One region of the Streptomyces sp. NPDC007157 genome, then DNA from elsewhere that is predicted to be linked to it. Evidence: riboswitches for the same ligand, from Rfam matches in the RefSeq annotation. Region 1 holds a riboswitch; each other region holds the start of a gene.
The links. A riboswitch is a leader RNA that binds a small molecule or an ion and turns the genes downstream of it on or off. The one in region 1 is predicted to bind cobalamin.

Region 1 (4,641 bases):
GGATCTGGAAGCCACCGCAGATGCCGAGCACCGGCCGCCCCTCGGCGGCCCTGCGCTTCAGCGCCTCCGCGAGTCCCCGCTCCCGCAGCCACTCCAGGGCCCGGACCGTGCCCCGGGTGCCCGGGACCACGACGAGATCGGCGTCGGCGAGCTCCTCCGGGCGGTCCACGAACCGCACCACGACACCCGGTTCGGCGGCCAGCGCGTCCACGTCCGTGAAGTTGGACATCAGGGGGATGGCACAGACGGCGACCCGCAGGACGTCCGCACCGACGGGCGGGGCCGTGTTCGACTCCCGGACGGTCCCGCGCAGCGAGACCCTCAGCCCGTCCTCCTCGTCGATCCCGAGCCCGTGCCGGAAGGGGAGCACGCCGTAGGTGTGCCGCCCGGTGAGGCCGTGCAGCATGTCGAGGCCGGGCTCCAGCAGGGAGACGTCGCCCCGGAACTTGTTGACGAGGAACCCGGCGACGAGGGCCTGGTCCTCCGGCGAGAGCAGGGCGACGGTGCCGAAGAAGGAGGCGAACACGCCCCCGCGGTCGATGTCACCGACGACGAGCACCGGGATCCGCGCGTTGCGCGCGATCCCCATGTTCACGATGTCGGTCCGGCGCAGGTTGATCTCCGCCGGACTGCCCGCCCCCTCACAGATCACCGCGTCATACGTGCCCCGCAACTCGGCGAGACAGTCGAGCACGGTCCCGAGCAGCTTCTGCTGCCGCCCGCCGTGGTAGCCGCGCGCACTCAGCTCACCGACCGGCTTGCCGAGCAGCACTACCTGGCTGCTCTGCTCGCCGCCCGGCTTGAGCAGCACGGGGTTCATCAGCGCGGTCGGCTCGATGCGGCAGGCCTGCGCCTGCATGGCCTGCGCCCGCCCGATCTCGGCGCCCTCGCGCGTGACGAAGGAGTTGAGGGACATGTTCTGCGCCTTGAACGGCGCGACCTTGACGCCCTGCCGTACCAGCCACCGGCAGATACCGGCGGTGACGACACTCTTGCCGGCGTCGGAGGTGGTACCGGCCACGAGGAGGCCGCCGCCGTTCACGACGCCCGTCCCGACCGCTGTGCGGAGCGCTGTGCCGGGCGCCGTGCAAGCGCCTCCCGCACCAGGGCCCCGGCCGCGCCGGCCCCGAACGCCAGCCACCCCACCCGCCGTGACAACCGCACCGCCCGCTCGATGTCCGCGACTTCCACCGCACGCCCCTTCCCGTTCAGCACCGGCCGATGCTCGACCCGCCCGCCGTAGGACAACGTCCCGCCGAGCCGTACCCCGAGCGCCCCCGCGAACGACGCCTCCACCGGCCCGGCGTTGGGGCTCGGGTGCTTCGCCGCGTCGGACCGCCAGGCCCGCACGGCCCCCTTGGCGTCGTCTCCGGCGACGGCGGCCAGCACGGCGGTGAGCCGTGCCCCCGGCCACCCCGCCACGTCGTCCAGCCGCGCCGAGGCCCACCCGTACCGCCGGTACCGGGCCGACTTGTGACCCACCATGGCGTCCAGGGTGTTGACGGCCCGGAACCCGAGCAGCCCCGGCACCCCGCCCACGGCCCCCCACACCAGCGCACCCACGACCGCGTCGCTCGTGTTCTCGGCGACGGACTCCACGACGGCCCGGGCGATCCCGTCGGCGTCCAGGGCCTGCGGATCCCGTCCGCACAGATGCGGCAGCCGGGCCCGGGCGGCCTCGACGTCCCCCGTCCTGAGGGCGCGCCCGATGACGCCGGCCTCGCGGGCGAGTGAGGTGCCCCCGACGACGGCCCAGGTGGCGGTCGCGGTGAGCGCGACGGAAGCGGCGGTGGACGGTCGTACGACCCGCTGGGCCAGGGCACCCAGAGTCACGGCGCCGCCGGCGCAGACGGCGGTGTGCAGCGCGCCCCACCCGCGGTGGTCCCGCCACAGCGCTCGTTCGACGGCACCGGCCGCCCGTCCGAACGCGGCGACCGGATGCCCGCGGCGCGGATCGCCGAGCAGCAGATCGCCGAGAAGGCCGGCGGCGGCGCCGTACGCGAAGACGCGACCGGCACCCATCGGCTCAGCCCGCCGCGGGGGCGGGAACGGGCCTGGTACTCAACCTCGAACGGCAGCCGCGCATGGAGATATGTCCTCACTCAGGGTGTCCACGCCCTGGTTCGACGAGACCGGCGGTGAGAGTTCCTGGCTCCCGGGGATTGCTACCCCGGTGACAGTGGCGGGACCGCGCCGGATTCACACCGGCTTCCTCTCTTGGCGCCGTACTTGGCTCCGGAAGTCCACCATGCCCCCGGAAGACCAGTCAACTTGCCGTTGACCTGCGAGGGGAGTGTGTGGGAAGGCCCACACCGGTGGTCCTGCGGGGCTGGTGGGACATGCCGAAGGCTCCTCCCGAGCGAGTCGGAGAGGAGCCTTCCTCGGCTCTGTTCAGGTCTGGGTCAGGCCTTGGCCACGATCAGGTGGATGCCGTAGGCCACCGCGGCCGCGCAGGCGGCGAAGCACAGGTAGGCGGCGGTCACGGCCAGGGCCGCGGAATTGCCCTGGGCCATGGCGCGTTCGCGGGCGGAGAGGCCCTTGATGCCGAGGGTGAAGAGGGCCACCATGCCCACGGTGACCACGAGGCTGACGCCGAAGACGGAGCCGATGGCTGCCCAGTCGATGTTCATGTCGGTTCTTCCTCGGGGGTCAGACGGTCGCGGCCGGGTCGGTGGCGGCGGCCGGCGCGGGTGACGGGGCGGGGGACGGGATCGTGGCGGTGAGGTCGTCGGTCACCGTGCCCGCGGGCGGCGGGGACACGGCGGCCATCGCCGCGGTCACCACACCGGCCGGCTCCGTGCCGTCGTTGACGTTGGCGCTGTCCACGACCTCGCGGCGGGAGAGCTTCCAGATCGTGGCGCTGGAGGCGACGAGGAAGACGGCGACGACCGCCGTGCCCCAGTCGCCGAGGTCCGTCACGGACTCGGCGAGCGCGCCGACCACCGCGGCCGCGGGGAGGGTGAGCACCCAGGCGACCATCATGCGGGTCGCGGTGGACCAGCGGACCGTGCCGCCCTTGCGGCCCAGGCCCGCGCCCATCACGGAACCGGAGACGACGTGTGTGGTGGAGAGGGAGAAGCCGAGGTGGGAGGAGGCCAGGATGGCGGTGGCCGCGCTGGTCTGGGCGGCGAAGCCCTGCTGCGGCTGGAGGTCGGTCAGGCCCTTGCCCATGGTGCGGATGATCCGCCAGCCGCCGATGTAGGTGCCGAGGGCGATGGCGAGGCCGGCGGAGAGGATGACCCAGGTGGGAGGGTTCGAGCCGGGGGCGATGGAGCCGCCCGCGATCAGCGCGAGGGTGATGATGCCCATCGTCTTCTGCGCGTCGTTGGTGCCGTGCGCGAGGGAGACCAGGCCGGCGGAGGCGATCTGACCGGCGCGGAAGCCCTTGCGGGTGGCGTTGTCGTCGGCGTTCTTGCCGATCGTGTACGACAGGCGGGTGGCGAGCATCGCCGCGAGGCCCGCGACGACGGGGGCGGCGACCGCCGGGAGCAGGACCTTGGTGACCAGCACGTCGCCGTGGACCGCGCCGAGGCCGGCGGAGGCGACGGTGGCGCCGATCAGACCGCCCATCAGGGCGTGCGAGGAACTGGAGGGCAGACCCACCAGCCAGGTCACCAGGTTCCAGAGGATCGCGCCGACCAGGGCGGCGAAGATGACCTCGGGGCGGATGCCGTTCTCGTCGACGAGGCCCTTGGAGATCGTGTTGGCGACCTCCACGGAGAGGAAGGCGCCCACCAGGTTGAGCGCGGCCGACATGGTCACCGCGATCTTGGGCTTGAGTGCGCCGGTCGAGATGGTCGTGGCCATCGCGTTGGCGGTGTCGTGGAAACCGTTCGTGAAATCAAACGCGAGTGCGGTCACCACCACAATCGCGAGGATCAGCGAGAAGTTTTCCATTTACCCAGACAATCTTTAGAGGTCATCGGCCGTTGGACCGTAGGCAACCTGGATGAACGGAAGGTGAACTGGGATGGTCTCTGTGGTGTCTGAGATCGACTTCGAGGTATCCGCGCGCGGGAACGGGCGAAGCCGCCGTCCCGTATGCGGTCCGGCGGCTCAGTCGTCCGTTGGTCAGTAGCCCTCGGCGAACGCCTTCAGCCGGCTCGCCGACCCGTTGAAGAGATTCTGGTCACCCGGCAGGCTGCCGCTGTTGTCGTACTGCCAGAAGGTCCACCGCGACCACCCGGCCGGCAGCGCGCCCGCGTCCGCCGAGCCGTGGCGGGCGATCCACAGGGCGTGGTTCGCGGCGAAGGCGCCGCTGCCGCCGGTGCAGAGGTTCCACCAGTGGGTGGTCGTGTAGATCACCGGCCGCCGACCGGTCTCCCGCTTCAGTTCGTCACTGAAGGACTTGATCCACTCGACCATCCTGGAGTGGCTCAGCCCGTAGCACCTGTGCTTCTTGTCGTACGGGTTGTACTCGACATCGAGCGCCGGCGGCAGTGTCCAGCCGTCCGCGGTCCAGGTGCCGCCGTGGCTCACGAAGTACGCGGCCTGCTGAGCGCCCGACGACTTGTCCGGCAGGGCGAAGTGGTAGGCGCCCCGCATGATTCCGGCCTTGCGTGAACCGTTGTACTGCTGGCCGAAGTACGGGTTGCGGTAGGTGGTGGACTCGGTTGCCTTGACGTAGACGAACCTGGCGCC
Region 2 (4,641 bases), on a different contig from region 1:
GCACCGTGACGACGCCTGCGCGGGGGCGGACGTCGCGGAGCCGGGCATCGATGTCGAGATCGTGAAACTGGTTCACGGACGCCCCGTCGGCCTCCAGTTCGACCTCGGGACAGATGCCCCGGGCCAGCTGCCACAGCGCCGGTGTGCCGCCCAGGCCGACGTCGGGGGTCTCCCCCAGCCGCTTCTCGGCCGCGGTGGCGAACCGGTCGGCCATCCGGCCGCGGACCGTCAGCTCGGCCGCGCCCGCGGCGCCGGCCAGGGCGAGGACGGTGACCGCGGCGACCGCGGTGCGGGGCCGCGACCGGGCCCGGCGCACTAGACCGCGAAAAAGTGTCATGACTGACACGATACACAAAGTGTCAGGACTGACAGTTTTCAGGACCGCGGCAGCATGAACGCGACGGGCATGAACGCGACAGAACGGTGCCTGCGGTGCGTGACAGGATGAGGGCGTGAACGAGCAGGGCATGCGCGCGGAGTCCGTCGACGTGGAAAGCGGACCCGAGGAGGGGCGGAGGGCCCGGAAGAAGGCCGCCACCCGCCAGGCACTGCAGCAGGCGGCCGCCCGCATGTTCGCGGAGCACGGCTACCAGGAGACGGCGGTCAAGGACATCGCCGCGGCGGCCGGGGTCACCGAGCGCACCTTCTTCCGCTACTTCCCCTCGAAGGAAGACCTGATCTTCGCCGAGATCCTCGACCTGGTGCCCTTGTTGAAGAGGGAGATCCCCCTGCGGCCCTCGGCAGAGCCCCCGCTCTCCGCCGTCCTGAACGGCCTGCTCACAGCCGCCGCGGAGCTGGACTCGGGACTGGCCATCCTCTTCGTCGGCGCACCGCCCCGCTCCCTGTCGGGCAACGCGCCGCGCACCCACGTGCTGACCTCCTTCGAGGACGGCATCGCCGACGCACTCGAGACGCGCTTCGCGCGGCAGGCGCCCGACGAGCCGCCCCACAGGCGCGCACTGCGCGCCTCGGTACTGGCCCGCGCGGCGGTCGCCGCCGTCCGCGGTGCCCTGATCGCCTACTCCTACGACGGCACCGGGGACGCGGACCATCGCTCCGTCGACGACTTCGCCGCGCTGCTGACGGAAGCGTTCGAGGTTCTGCGGGGCGCCGCGTAGGGCCGACCTCCGCGGGAAATCCCGCGGACCGTCCGAACTGCCTGATCAGCCGCTCGGGTAAGGCGTACGCCTTCATGCCGCGGTCGCGGGTGGTCTGGACGCAGCAGGAACGCGGGGACGTCGTTCTCACCGTCCCCGAGCCGGACTGCCGCGGTACTCCCGCTCCCGTCTTCCCGGCGGAGCCCCGGGTACCGGGTCCTCGGGCTTTCCCTCGTCGCTCAGTTGCCTCGTTCTCGTCGCACCCTCCGGGGCGGCGTGAAGACGTAGAGGTCGAGGATGTCGGGGCATGGGGCGACGCCGGGGCCGCCGGCCCGCACCCAGCGGGCGATGTCCTCGGTGGCGTCCTGATCGTTGACGAGGCCGAGCCAGACCGGGCGGGCGCCGGTGGCGCGGGCGGCGGCGGAGGGCTGGACGACGATCACGTTGGCGTGCTCGCAGACGTCGAGGCAGTCCGAGACGCGTACGGGGACCTTCTCGGTCAGGTGCGCGATCTGCTGGGCGTGATCCACTCCGGGCACTTTCACAGTTCCGCAGCAGCAGTCCCGGCAGACGACGACGCGGCACGGCGCCCGTCCGGCGGGGGTGTGCTCCGTGCGGGCTTCTTCAGGGCGCTGATCGGACGTCACTCGTCGTGCTCCTCTTCCGGGGAGATCCCGTCGCTGTGGCCGCCGGCCGCAGGAAGCGGATCACGGGGTGGCCGGGAGGGTGGGTGACCTCGGCGAGGTGCCGGATGTCGAGGTGGTCGGTGGGTTCGTCGAGGAGGAGTTCGCGGGGTTCCTGGGCGAGAGCGCAGGAGAACACGGGCATGCCTCGGGGGTCGGGGCTCGTACGCGGAGCCTGGCCTACGGATGTCCTCCGCACCGGGGCGCGGAGGTGCCAGCGGGTCTTCGGACTCGGGTTCGTCCGGTCGGGGCGCCTTCCCGGTCTCCCAGTGGCGTGCGGGCCCCGCCCGTCCCCCTCACCGCTGCGCGTCAGTTCCGGATTCGCACCGGATTCCCTGGCCTCGGATGTGGCTCGACTGGCCCGCTGAGGCTATCAAGTCCGTCATACGGTCAGACCGTGTGCTCGGTCACCGGGTACGGCACGAACGTGCTGGTGTTCTGGTCGATGAGCAGTGGACGCCCCAGCGGTGGCACCGCCCGCTGGGCGCAGTCGAGGCGTTCGCAGACGCGGCAGCCCATGCCGATGGGGGTGGCGGCGGAGGCGTTGGTGAGGTCGAGGCCGTCGGCGTGGACGAGGCGGTGGGCGTGGCGGATCTCGCAGCCGAGGCCGATGGCGTAGGTCCTGCCGGGTTCGCCCCAGCCGCCGCGGTGCCGGGTGATCGCGCGGGCCGTCCACAAGTACCGCTGTCCGTCGGGCATTTAGGCGATCTGGACGTGGATGCGGCCGGGGGCGGCGAACGCCTCGTAGACGTTCCACAGCGGGCAGGTGCCGCCGGCCCGGGAGAAGTGGAAGCCGGTCGCCGACTGGCGCTTGGACAGGTTGCCGGCCCGGTCGACGCGGACGAAGGAGAAGGGGACGCCGTGCGATGATCGCGGCGGGCGCGGCCGGCATCCACTACGAGGACCAGCTCGCCTCCGAGAAGAAGTGCGGACACCTCGGCGGCAAGGTCCTCGTCCCCACCGCGCAGCACATCCGCACCCTCAACGCGGCCCGTCTCGCCGCCGACATCGCCGACGTCCCGACCGTCGTCATCGCCCGCACCGACGCCCTGGCCGCCACCCTCCTGACCACCGACGTGGACGAGCGCGACGCCGAGTTCGTCACCGGCGAACGCACCTCCGAGGGCTTCTACCGGGTCCGCAACGGCATGACCCCGGTCATCGCCCGCGGGCTCGCCCACGCCCCGTACGCCGACCTGATCTGGGTCGAGACCGGCACCCCGGACCTCGCCCAGGCCCGCGAGTTCGCCGAGGCGGTCCACGCAGGCGTTCCGCGGCACCTTCCGGATGCTGGAGGATCCCCTCCCCGGCGGAGTGACAGCCCGTAGGTGGCCGGAGCAGTTGGTTCGCCCCGTCCGCCAGACGGGGTGCCGTAAGAGGGAACCCGGTGGGAATCCGGGACTGCCCCGCAGCGGTGAGCGGGAACGACCGCCGTCATACGCACCAACAACCTCGGCCACTACGCAGACCAGGGCGTGCGGAACATTCTTCCCGTGTTCCGGCCGGCCGCCTCGGTGGGGTCCGGGCTCGGTTCCGGGCCTGTTCACTCACGGCGCTGTGCTTCCTCCCGCGTCGGCTGGGAGGGGACTCCCGTCGTGAGCGGTGCGACAGGGCGGGTGGTGCTGCGGGGTGCTCCTTCGAAGCGGCTCGGAAACGGGTACTTCCGCTCCAGGAAGGTGCGGATCGCGGCCTGGGCGGCCGGTCTGGTCTCCGGGGGCGTGTCCACGTCGTTGAGGCAGAAGAAGTCGATGTCCTCGCCGGCCGTGAGGCGGGCCAGGCGGCGGCCCATGTCCGGTGTGCCCAGCTGGACGTAGCGGAAGCGGTAGTCGGCGGGGACGGCCCGGCCGGTTGCCATCGCCCAGTGGTGGTGGAGCGTGGACGCGGGGGCCACGTCGGAGGTGGAACGGAAGCGCGAGTAGGCGGTCCGTTCGAGTTCCTCGATGCCGAGGCTCTCCATCTCCCGCATGACCGAGAGCAGTTGGGGATGCGGGGTGTGCAGTGACTTGTGCGTGATGTGTCTGCCGTGGAAGCGCCTGATCACCTCGCGGGCGTTCTTGCCGGCGGAGTTCGGGGCCGGTTCGAGGGGGTGCGGGGCGCCGACTCCGAGTTTCAGAGGGGACAGCGGGATACGGGCGATGCCGTTGCCGTGGAAGAAGTGCTCGGGTCCCACCGGGCGGTTGATGAAGACGTCGTCGTTGAAGTAGAGGTAGTGCTCCGACAGGCCGGGGATGTGGTGCAGGCCGCTTTCTATGGCGTGGGAGTTGAAGACGGGGAGCGCGTCGGCCGGGAGGATGTCCCGGTGGTCGATCACCGTCAGACCCTCCGCGTCCGCGTCCAGCCAGGCGGGGAGCTGGGAGTCGGTCACTAGATAGACGCGCCGGACGAACCCGGCGTACATCTCCAGTGAGCGCAGTGCGTACTTCAGTTCGTCATGGCTGGTGTAACGGGAGGCGCCGGTCTCGCGCGGAGCGATGACGTTGTCGGAGAGTTCCTGATGGGCGCGGCGCTTCGCGGCCATCGCCGGGTCGTCCCCGTCGACCCAGGTGTACACGGCGTCGACGGGAAACAGCACCTCGTCGATGCCCGGCTCGGCGAACGGGGCGAACGTCGGGACGGTGCGGCGGCTGCCCACAGCCGGTTCCTGCGCGGCCACCGGCAGCACTTCCGCCACGGGATTGCGGCGCGGGGCGACGAGCGCCGGACCGAAGACGTCCGGCAGCCGGCTGCCGGGCACCGTGAGCCAGGCGGGATCGGTGCCCGCGACCGTACCCGGGGCGATGCCCGCGGCCGTACCCGGGGCGATGCCCGCGGCCATGTCCGAGGCGGTGCCGAGGTCGCGGCCGTGACGCCAGAACTCGATG
Region 3 (4,641 bases), on a different contig from region 1:
GAGTTCGGCCTTCGGAATGCGCGGCGTCACGGTGTTCTCCTCGTCTGTTGCCGGTATGCGTTGCCTGTTCGGCATGAAGACACCGCCCGGAGCGCGGATGTGACAGGGGCCGGCCGGTGTCGTCGGCGGCCGGCTCGCCACTGCCGCCTGCTCCCCAGTCGGCGCCCGCAGTGCCCTCGACCGTGGCCTGGCCCACCTCGCCGACCGCGCGCTCCGGCTGCACGGTGGCTACGGCTACCCCTGCGCGTACGGTATCCAGAAGATCGTCCGTGACCTGCGGGTCCAGCAGATCCTGGAAGGAACCAACGAGATCATGCGCGTCATCGTGGCCCGCGGCCGCACGGAGGCCCTCGGATGAGCGACGTCCTGCTCCACACCGCCGGCCGGGCGGCCCACCTCACCCTCAACCGGCCCAAGGCACTCAACGCCTTGTCCCACGCCATGGTCCGGTCCATCGCCGAGGCCCTCACCGCCTGGGAGCACGACCCGGCCGTCGAGACCGTCGTCATCACCGGCGCGGGGGAGCGCGGCCTGTGCGCGGGCGGAGACATCCGCAGCATCTACGAGGACGTCCGCGCCGGGGGCGGCACCGTGTCGGCGGAGTTCTGGCGCGACGAGTACCGCCTCAACGCCCGGATCGCCCGCTACCCCAAGCCCTATGTCGCGATCATGGACGGCATCGTCATGGGCGGCGGCGTCGGCGTCTCCGCGCACGGCAGCGTCCGGATCGCCACCGAGCGGTCGCGGATCGCGATGCCGGAGACCGGTATCGGCTTCGTCCCCGACGTCGGCGGCACCTACCTGCTCGCCCTCGCCCCCGGCGAACTCGGCACCCACCTCGCGCTGACAGGCGCTCAGATCGGCGCGGCGGACGCCCTGCTGTGCGGACTCGCCGACCACTGTGTCCCCTCGGACAGGATCGAGCGGCTGATCGCCGACCTCGCCGACCGACCCGTCCACGACGCGCTCGACGGGCACGTGCGACCGGCGCCGGAAGGCGAACTGGCCCGCCACCGCGAGTGGATCGACGCCTGCTACGCCGCCGACACGGTCGAGGAGATCGTCCGGCGGCTGCTCGCCCACGGCGACCCGGCGGCGAAGGAGGCGGCGGAGACCCTGCTCACCAAGTCGCCGACCTCCCTGAAGGTCACCCTGGCGGCGATGCGCCGGGCCCGGCGGCTCGGTCCGCTGGAGCGGGTCCTCGACCAGGAGTACCGCGTCTCCTGCGCCGCCCTGGCCGCCCCCGACCTGGTGGAGGGCATCCGTGCCCAGGTCATCGACAAGGACCGCGACCCGCGCTGGTCCCCGGCCACTCTCGCCGAGGTCACCGACGCCGACGTCGACCGGTTCTTCGCTCCGCTCGGCGAACGCGAACTGGGCCTCGCCGGACCCGACACCACCACGGAGGCGGCCTGGTGAGCCGTACCGTCGCCGCCGGGCAGGAGACGATCCTCGTCGAACGCCGGCGCCGGGAAGATGCAGCCGCAGGGCTACCTGGACCGGCGAACGACCGGCGGGTTCCGTCACCGCTGACCCGGCACCCCCAGAACAGGCCACCGGACGCGAGATGAAGATCACGCCTGATGGTGCGGTCTTGGCCGTGCTCCTGACACGCGGTACGGTCTGTCCGATATCGACGACGACAGAACGGAAGCCGGTGGAAGTCCGGCACGGTCGCGCCACTGTAAGCGAGAGCCCCCTGGGAGCTCGTGAGTCAGACCCGTAGCAGTCGTCCAGTGCACCACCGAGATGGGACGCGAACTCCCAGAGGAGGTTCTGCCATGGCGCAGACCGTCGCGCAGCCGACAGCCACCACCCCCGTCGTTCCCGCCAAGCTGCCGCTGAGCGCGATAGCTCCCTGGGCGGTCTTCTTCGGCATCCTCATGCTCATCCTGCTCTACTTCGTCGGCGCCGAGCAGGGGGCCACCTCCGTGTTCAGCGGCACGGACGTCCACGAGTGGGTGCACGACGCCCGCCACCTCCTCGGCTTCCCCTGCCACTGACGCAAGGGACGCCACACGCTCATGAACTCCGCAACGGTAAGAAACCTCCTGGTGCGGGGCATGCTCGCCGGCCTCGCCGCCGGTGTGCTCGCCCTGGTCGCCGCCTACCTCCTCGGTGAGCCGAACGTCGACAAGGCGATCAGCTTCGAGGACGCCCACTCGCACGAGCACGAGATGGAGGTCGTCTCCCGTTCTCTCCAGTCCACCGCGGGCCTGGCCACCGGTGTGCTGGTCTACGGGGTCGCCTTCGGCGGCATCGCGGCACTCGCCTACTCCTTCGCCCTGGGCCGCGTCGGCCGCTTCTCGCCGCGGGCGACGGCGCTGCTGCTGTCCGTCTGTGCGCTGCTCGCCGTGTACGTCGTGCCCTTCCTGAAGTACCCGGCCAACCCGCCGTCGGTGGGCGACCCGGACACCATCGGCAAGCGGACCACGCTGTACTTCCTGATGATGGTGCTCAGCGTGCTCCTGGCGGTCGCCGCCACCATCCTGGGCAAGCGGCTCCGGCCGAGCCTCGGCACCTGGTGGGCGACCGTGGTCGCGGCGGCCGCGTTCGCGGTCGTCATCGGACTGGCGTACCAGTTCCTGCCGACCATCAACGAGGTGCCGACGGACTTCCCGGCCACCCTGCTGTGGCGGTTCCGGCTCTCGGCGCTGGCCATCCAGCTGGTGCTGTGGGGCGGGTTCGGCCTGCTCTTCGGCGAGTTGGCGGAACGGCAGCTCAACCCCAAGCCGGCGACGGTTCCGGCCGGGCGGACGGTTCCCGCCGCACACTGAACGATTCACGGCACGTGAGGGCCCTCCGGAACCATCCGGGGGCCCTCTCGCGTTCTCCGCCCGAACTCCTTCATTCCCGGGACCAGTTCATCGATTCGGTCTGTGCGGTACCGCGACCTGCCGATCGGCGTGGCCTGTGAAGGCGAGGAGGGGTGAAGCGCCGCGCGATCAGTGCTTGTGGGTCTCGGATCGCTCCGCCCGGGTGGTCGTCAGATAGGCACGCACCAGTGCCTGCCCCGTCCGGCAGCGCACGGGGCGGCAGTCGGGGCAGCGCCTCACATGGTTCAGATAGGTGTCGTAGCGATCCTGGGCGGCGGGCGCGAGGGAGTTCTCCACGGGTGCGGCCTCTCGTGAGTGCCCCGGGGGCGCGGGAGTTGACTGATTTTCAGTATGTCCCCCCGGAGGCCTTCCGGAACGTCCGCCGCGCCCGTCGGGGAGCCGTTCGGCCGACCGCCCGTCGCCTGCCGTACGAGCGCCGTATCCTGGGCCCGCGCCGAACGTGGGGCCACCGTCCTCGACCGGCTGCTCGGCATCTTCGAGCAGCGCGCCCCGGGTGCGCCGCGGCTGCGGTGAACCAGCCGTGAACCCGCCGTGTCTTCGGTGCCGGTGCCGGTGCCGGTGCCGCACTCGCGTCCGCCGCCGCTGACAAGGAAAGATGGGCGTCCAGCGATCGATCAACGACTGCGGAGGAAGTGGACTCATGCCGCATGAGCGAGCGGGCCGGCCGGCGGCTCCGGAGGACCTCGTCGACGTGGCCCGGCTGGTCACGGCGTACTACGCACTGCACCCCGACCCGGCCGACCCGGCCCAGCGGGTGGCGTTCGGCACTTCGGGGCACCGCGGATCGTCGCTGACGACCGCGTTCAACGAGGACCACATCGCGGCCACCAGCCAGGCCATCTGCGAGTACCGGAGCGGTCAGGGCACCGACGGTCCCCTCTTCCTGGGCGCCGACACCCACGCCCTGTCCGAGCCCGCCAAGGTCACCGCCCTGGAGGTGTTCGCCGCCAACGGCGTCACCGTCCTGATCGACAGCGCCGACGGCTACACGCCGACCCCCGCCGTCTCGCACGCCATCCTGACCCACAACCGCGGCCGTACGACCGGACTGGCGGACGGTGTCGTGGTCACCCCCTCGCACAACCCGCCCGCCGACGGCGGCTTCAAGTACAACCCGCCCAGCGGCGGCCCCGCCGCCTCCGACGCCACTTCCTGGATCCAGGACCGCGCCAACCGGATCATCGCCGACGGGATGAAGGACGTACAGCGCCTCCCCTACGAGCGCGCGCTCGCCGCGCCCACCACCGGTCGGTACGACTTCATGGGCGTGTACGTCGACGACCTGCCCAGCGTCCTCGACCTGGACGCGGTCCGGGCGTCCGGGCTGCGCATCGGCGCCGACCCGCTCGGCGGGGCCTCCGTCGCCTACTGGGGCCGGATCGCCGAACGGCACAGCCTCGACCTCACCGTGGTCAACCCGTACACCGACCCCACCTGGCGGTTCATGACGCTGGACTGGGACGGCAAGATCCGCATGGACTGCTCCTCGCCGTACGCGATGGCCTCGCTGATCGAGAAGCGGGACGAGTTCCGGGTCGCCACCGGCAACGACGCGGACGCCGACCGGCACGGCATCGTCACCCGTGACGCCGGCCTGATGAACCCCAACCACTACCTGGCCGTCGCCATCTCCTACCTCTACCGGCACCGGGAGCAGTGGGCGGCGGGCGCCGGTGTCGGCAAGACCCTCGTCTCCTCCTCGATGATCGACCGGGTCGCCGCCGACCTCGGCCGGCAACTGGTCGAGGTTCCCGTCGGGTTCAAGTGGTTCGTGGACGGACTGGTCAGCGGCGCCATCGGGTTC
Region 4 (4,641 bases), on a different contig from region 1:
ACAACGACTTCGAGCGCAACCTCGCGCTGCTCGGCCGTTCCTTCGGCGCCTACGACTTCAGCGTGCACGACCTGGACGGCCCGTTCCCGGACGTCGCGCACCTCGCCGAGAAGGGCGGCCGCACCGGAGCGGCCAAGCTCATCGAGCGGGCCGCAGCAGAGGGCTTGACTCTTCGGCAGGTCGCCAACCTGGTCAGCGAGTTCCGGCAGTCGCCGTTCGTCGGGGCGCCGAAGACCGTGGCCGACACCATCGAGCAGTGGTTCGACGCCGGCACCTTCGACGGCATCAACCTCGCCTTCCGCACCAACGACGACCTGGAGCTCTTCGTGGACGGTGTCGTCCCGATCCTCCAGAAGCGCGGGCTGTTCCGCACCGAGTACGAGGCCGACACCCTGCGCGGCAACCTCGGCCTGCCGATCCCGGTCAACCGGCACACCGACGAGCGCCGGCTCGGGAACGGCTGACCGAGCCTCGTGAGAAGCACTCACCCGAAGACGCGATCCGGGCCCGACCGCGCCCGCACCGCAACCCGCACCCGCACCCGCACGCACAGGAGCCCGAGATGACCGAGTACAGCGACTACCACGCCCCCGAGGGCCTCCTGACCCGCGGCACCGTCGTCGTGGTGCCCGGCCGGGGAGAGAGCCGTGCCGCCTACGACCGTCTCGGCAGGCGGCTCGCGGCCGACGCCTACCGCGTCCGGGTCGTGGACGGCCCCGAGATCGACGCCGACGACCTGAACGGTTCGCTGGCCCGGTTCGGCGACCGGCTCGCCGCCGCCGTGGCGGGTACGGCGGCCGCCGAAGGCGGAGTGACCGGTCCACTCGTGCTGGTGGGCGCCGACTCCGGTGCCGCGGCCGTCGCGGCACTGCTCGGCCTCGGCGGCTCCTCGGCCGCCGCCATGCGGCCGGGGGCAGTCGTACTGGCGGGCCTCCCGGGCCGTACCGCCGGGACCGGCGGCGGCTGGGACGACGAACTCGATGTCCGCACGTCCTGCCCGACCCACCGAGGTGTGCTCAGCAACGACCCGGACGCGCAACGGGGCACGCTCGACGCCCCGTTGCCCGGTGCCCTGCTCGACGCGGCCTACCACGCGGACCTCGCCGTCCCCGCCCTGCTCCTCGTCGGCGACGCGGACCCGCTCGCGGACCGCGACGCCCTGGCCCGTACCGCGAAGACGCTGTCCCGCTCCCGGCTGGCGGTGGTCCGCGACGCCCACCACGACGTCCTCAACGACCTCCAGCACCGCTCGGTCGCGGCCGAGGTCGTGACCTTCCTGGAGGCATTGCGCACCGGGCTGGTGCCCGCGATCGCGGTGGAGTCGAGCGCCTGGTGACGGCCGCCGTCGCAGGTCCCTCTCTCACCCCTCCCGCTGCGTACCGAAAGGAAAGGGCATGAGCGCCCCGCTCCATCGAAGCCCGTCGCCCACGGCCACCGCCCCCGACGGCGCGGACCTCCTGCGCGACACCCTGCGCCGGCACGCCGCCGGAGTCACGGTGATCACCTTCGCGGGCCCCGTCGGCTTCACCGCCACCTCCTTCACCTCCGTCTCCCTGCGGCCGGCCCTGGTCTCGTTCTGCATCGGCCTCGACGCGTCCAGCACCCCCGCCGCGCGCCTCGCGGACCGCTTCGCCGTCCATGTCCTCGGCACCGCGAACGCCGCTCTGGCGAGGCAGTTCGCGCGCAGCGGGGTCGACCGGTTCGCCGGGGTGCGCTGGCGGGCGCAGCCGGACGGGCTGCCCATCCTCGACGACGTCACCGGCTGGCTGTCGGCCCGCATCACCCTGCGTCAGACCATCGGTGACCACCTGCTGGTCGTCGGCGAGATCGACGCGGGCGCGGTGGTCGAAGAGGCCCCGGCCCTCGTCCACCACAACGGATCCTTCGCATCGGCGCATCCACTGGTGTGAGACCACGCCCCCGCTCGCATCCGCCGGGGTGAGCGCGGCCCGCCGGGAGCAACCGAGGTACGGCGCGGGCGGCGGAGCCGGTGGGGCGGCTCACACCATCCGGATGACGCACCTGTCGCCGCTGTCCGCGGTGGTACCCCTTAGGCTGGCCGGTGCAGCTGGTTCGCCCCGTCCGCCAGGCGGGATGCGTCGCAAGAGGGAACCCGGTGGGAATCCGGGACTGCCCCGCAGCGGTGAGTGGGAACGAACGCCGTCATACGCACTGGGCCCGACGTACGGACCTGGGAAGCGACGGCCGGTAGGTGTCCTCCGTCAGGAGGGCGTGCCCGCGAGTCCGAAGACCTGCCAACTGCCCGCGCGCGAACCACTCGTGCGCGGACATCCCGGTGACCTCGAGGGCGGGTCGGCGTACACACCAGGCGGATGACCGTGCCGTGCAGGGTCGTTTCCGTCCGGTTCGTCGCCCCTTCGCGCTCTCGTCCCGTCTCCGGGATCTCAGGGATTCATCTCGCGAAGGAGATCTCCGTGACATCCAAGTCCGCAGCCGCGGCAGCACGGGCCACCGTGTACGGCTACCCCCGCCAGGGACCGAACCGGGAACTGAAGAAGGCGATCGAGGGCTACTGGAAGGGCCGGGTCGACGCCGACGCCCTCCGCGCCACCGCCGCCGGCCTGCGCCGGAGCAACTGGCGGCAGCTCGCCGGCGCCGGCATCCACGAGGTACCCACCGGCGACTTCTCGTACTACGACCACGTCCTGGACACCACCGTGATGGTCGGCGCGATCCCCGCCCGCCACCGGGCCGCCGTGGACGCCGATGCGCTGGACGGCTACTTCGCCATGGCCCGCGGCACCCAGGACGTGGCGCCGCTGGAGATGACCAAGTGGTTCGACACCAACTACCACTACCTGGTGCCGGAGTTGGGCCCCGACACCGTCTTCACCGCCGACTCCGGCAAGCAGGTCGGCGAGCTGAGGGAGGCCCTCGCGCTCGGCCTCACCGCCCGGCCGGTGCTCGTCGGCCCGGTCACCTACCTGCTGCTCGCCAAGCCGGCCCCGGGCGTGGCCGCCGGCTTCGACCCGCTCACCCTGCTCGACCGGCTGCTCCCGGTGTACGCCGAGGTCCTCGCCGACCTGCGCGCCGCCGGCGCGGAGTGGGTGCAGCTCGACGAGCCCGCCCTGGTCCAGGACCGCACCCCGGCCGAGCTGAACGCCGCCGAGCGAGCCTACCGCGACCTGGGGGCCCTGCCCGACCGCCCGAAACTGCTGGTCGCCTCCTACTTCGACCGCCTCGGCGAGGCACTCCCGGTGCTGGCCAAGGCCCCGGTCGAGGGGCTGGCACTGGACTTCACCGGGGCCGCCGCCGCCAACCTGGACGCGCTGGCCGCCGTCGGCGGACTGCCCGGCAAACGGCTGGTCGCGGGTGTCGTCAACGGCCGCAACATCTGGGTCAACGACCTCGCCGGGTCGCTGTCCACACTCGGCACCTTGCTGGGCCTGGCCGACCGGGTCGACGTCGCCGCCTCCTGCTCCCTCCTCCACGTGCCCCTCGACGCGGCGGCCGAGCGGGACATCGAGCCGCAGATCCTGCGCTGGCTGGCCTTCGCGAAGCAGAAGACCGCCGAGATCGTCACCCTCGCCAAGGGCCTGGCCCAGGGCACCGACACCATCGCCGCCGGGCTCTCGGCGAACCGGGCCGACCTCGCCTCCCGCGAGAACTCGGCCGTCACCCGGGACCCGGCGGTGCGCGCCCGCACCGCCGCGATCACCGACGCCGACGGCCGCCGCTCCCAGCCGTACACCGAGCGGACCACCGCCCAGCGTGCCCACCTCGGGCTGCCGCTGCTGCCGACCACGACCATCGGCTCCTTCCCGCAGACCGGCGAACTGCGCACCGCGCGCGCCGACCTGCGCACGGGCCGGATCGACACGGCCGGCTACGAGGAGCGGATCAGGGCCGAGATCCAGGAGGTCATCTCCTTCCAGGAGAAGTCCGGGATCGACGTCCTGGTGCACGGTGAGCCCGAGCGCAACGACATGGTCCAGTACTTCGCCGAGCGGCTGACGGGGTATCTGGCCACGCGGCACGGCTGGGTCCAGTCGTACGGCACCCGGTACGTGCGGCCGCCGATCCTGGCCGGTGACATCTCCCGTCCCGAGCCGATGACCGTGCGCTGGACGACGTACGCCCAGTCGCTCACGGACCGCCCGGTCAAGGGCATGCTGACCGGTCCGGTCACCATGCTGGCCTGGTCCTTCGTCCGGGACGACCAGCCGCTCGGCGACACCGCCCGCCAGGTCGCCCTCGCCCTGCGCGACGAGGTGAACGACCTGGAGGCGGCCGGGACTTCGGTGATCCAGGTGGACGAGCCGGCGCTGCGCGAGACCCTGCCGCTGCGCGCCGCCGACCGCCCGGACTACCTGGCGTGGGCGACCGAGTCGTTCCGGCTGAGCACCGCCGGGGTGCGTCCTCGGACCCAGATCCACACGCACATGTGCTACGCCGAGTTCGGCGACATCGTCCAGGCCATCGACGACCTGGACGCGGACGTCATCAGCCTGGAGGCGGCCCGCTCGCACATGCAGGTCGCCCGCGAACTCGCCGCGCACGGCTACCCGCGCGAGGCCGGACCCGGTGTCTACGACATCCACTCGCCGCGCGTGCCGAGCGCGGAGGAGGCCGCCGGGCTGCTCCGCACCGGCCTGAGGGCGATCCCCGCCGAGCGGCTGT

Region 2: linked by a shared signal. The riboswitch ahead of ABZ642_RS01615 (hypothetical protein) and the one ahead of ABZ642_RS12765 (cobalamin biosynthesis protein) in region 1 are both predicted to bind cobalamin.
Region 3: linked by a shared signal. The riboswitch ahead of ABZ642_RS07090 (CbtB-domain containing protein) and the one ahead of ABZ642_RS12765 (cobalamin biosynthesis protein) in region 1 are both predicted to bind cobalamin.
Region 4: linked by a shared signal. The riboswitch ahead of metE (5-methyltetrahydropteroyltriglutamate--homocysteine S-methyltransferase) and the one ahead of ABZ642_RS12765 (cobalamin biosynthesis protein) in region 1 are both predicted to bind cobalamin.

Annotation. Positions count from the first base shown of each region.
Region 1 is NZ_JBEYFE010000006.1:67,763-72,403, reverse strand. It holds gene ABZ642_RS12770 (cobyric acid synthase) at 1-1,042, opposite strand, end outside; gene ABZ642_RS12765 (cobalamin biosynthesis protein) at 1,039-2,022, opposite strand; cobalamin riboswitch at 2,122-2,264, opposite strand; gene ABZ642_RS12760 (hypothetical protein) at 2,403-2,630, opposite strand; gene ABZ642_RS12755 (inorganic phosphate transporter) at 2,650-3,897, opposite strand; gene ABZ642_RS12750 (lysozyme) at 4,072-4,641, opposite strand, start outside.
Region 2 is NZ_JBEYFE010000001.1:365,081-369,721, forward strand. It holds gene ABZ642_RS01600 (DUF2993 domain-containing protein) at 1-337, opposite strand, end outside; gene ABZ642_RS01605 (TetR family transcriptional regulator) at 453-1,118, shown strand; gene ABZ642_RS01610 ((2Fe-2S) ferredoxin domain-containing protein) at 1,337-1,744, opposite strand; gene ABZ642_RS01615 (hypothetical protein) at 1,722-1,925, opposite strand; cobalamin riboswitch at 1,979-2,156, opposite strand; partial or broken gene ABZ642_RS01620 (short-chain fatty acyl-CoA regulator family protein) at 2,171-2,641, opposite strand; partial or broken gene ABZ642_RS01625 (isocitrate lyase) at 2,641-3,108, shown strand; cobalamin riboswitch at 3,112-3,272, shown strand; gene ABZ642_RS01630 (stealth family protein) at 3,324-4,641, opposite strand, start outside.
Region 3 is NZ_JBEYFE010000003.1:342,650-347,290, reverse strand. It holds gene ABZ642_RS07105 (carboxymuconolactone decarboxylase family protein) at 1-30, opposite strand, end outside; partial or broken gene ABZ642_RS07100 (acyl-CoA dehydrogenase family protein) at 116-358, shown strand; gene ABZ642_RS07095 (enoyl-CoA hydratase/isomerase family protein) at 355-1,419, shown strand; cobalamin riboswitch at 1,603-1,740, shown strand; gene ABZ642_RS07090 (CbtB-domain containing protein) at 1,782-2,003, shown strand; gene ABZ642_RS07085 (CbtA family protein) at 2,025-2,777, shown strand; gene ABZ642_RS07080 (hypothetical protein) at 2,946-3,113, opposite strand; gene pgm (phosphoglucomutase (alpha-D-glucose-1,6-bisphosphate-dependent)) at 3,478-4,641, shown strand, end outside.
Region 4 is NZ_JBEYFE010000001.1:417,283-421,923, forward strand. It holds gene ABZ642_RS01860 (LLM class flavin-dependent oxidoreductase) at 1-464, shown strand, start outside; gene ABZ642_RS01865 (alpha/beta hydrolase) at 563-1,336, shown strand; gene ABZ642_RS01870 (flavin reductase family protein) at 1,395-1,910, shown strand; cobalamin riboswitch at 2,068-2,261, shown strand; gene metE (5-methyltetrahydropteroyltriglutamate--homocysteine S-methyltransferase) at 2,436-4,641, shown strand, end outside.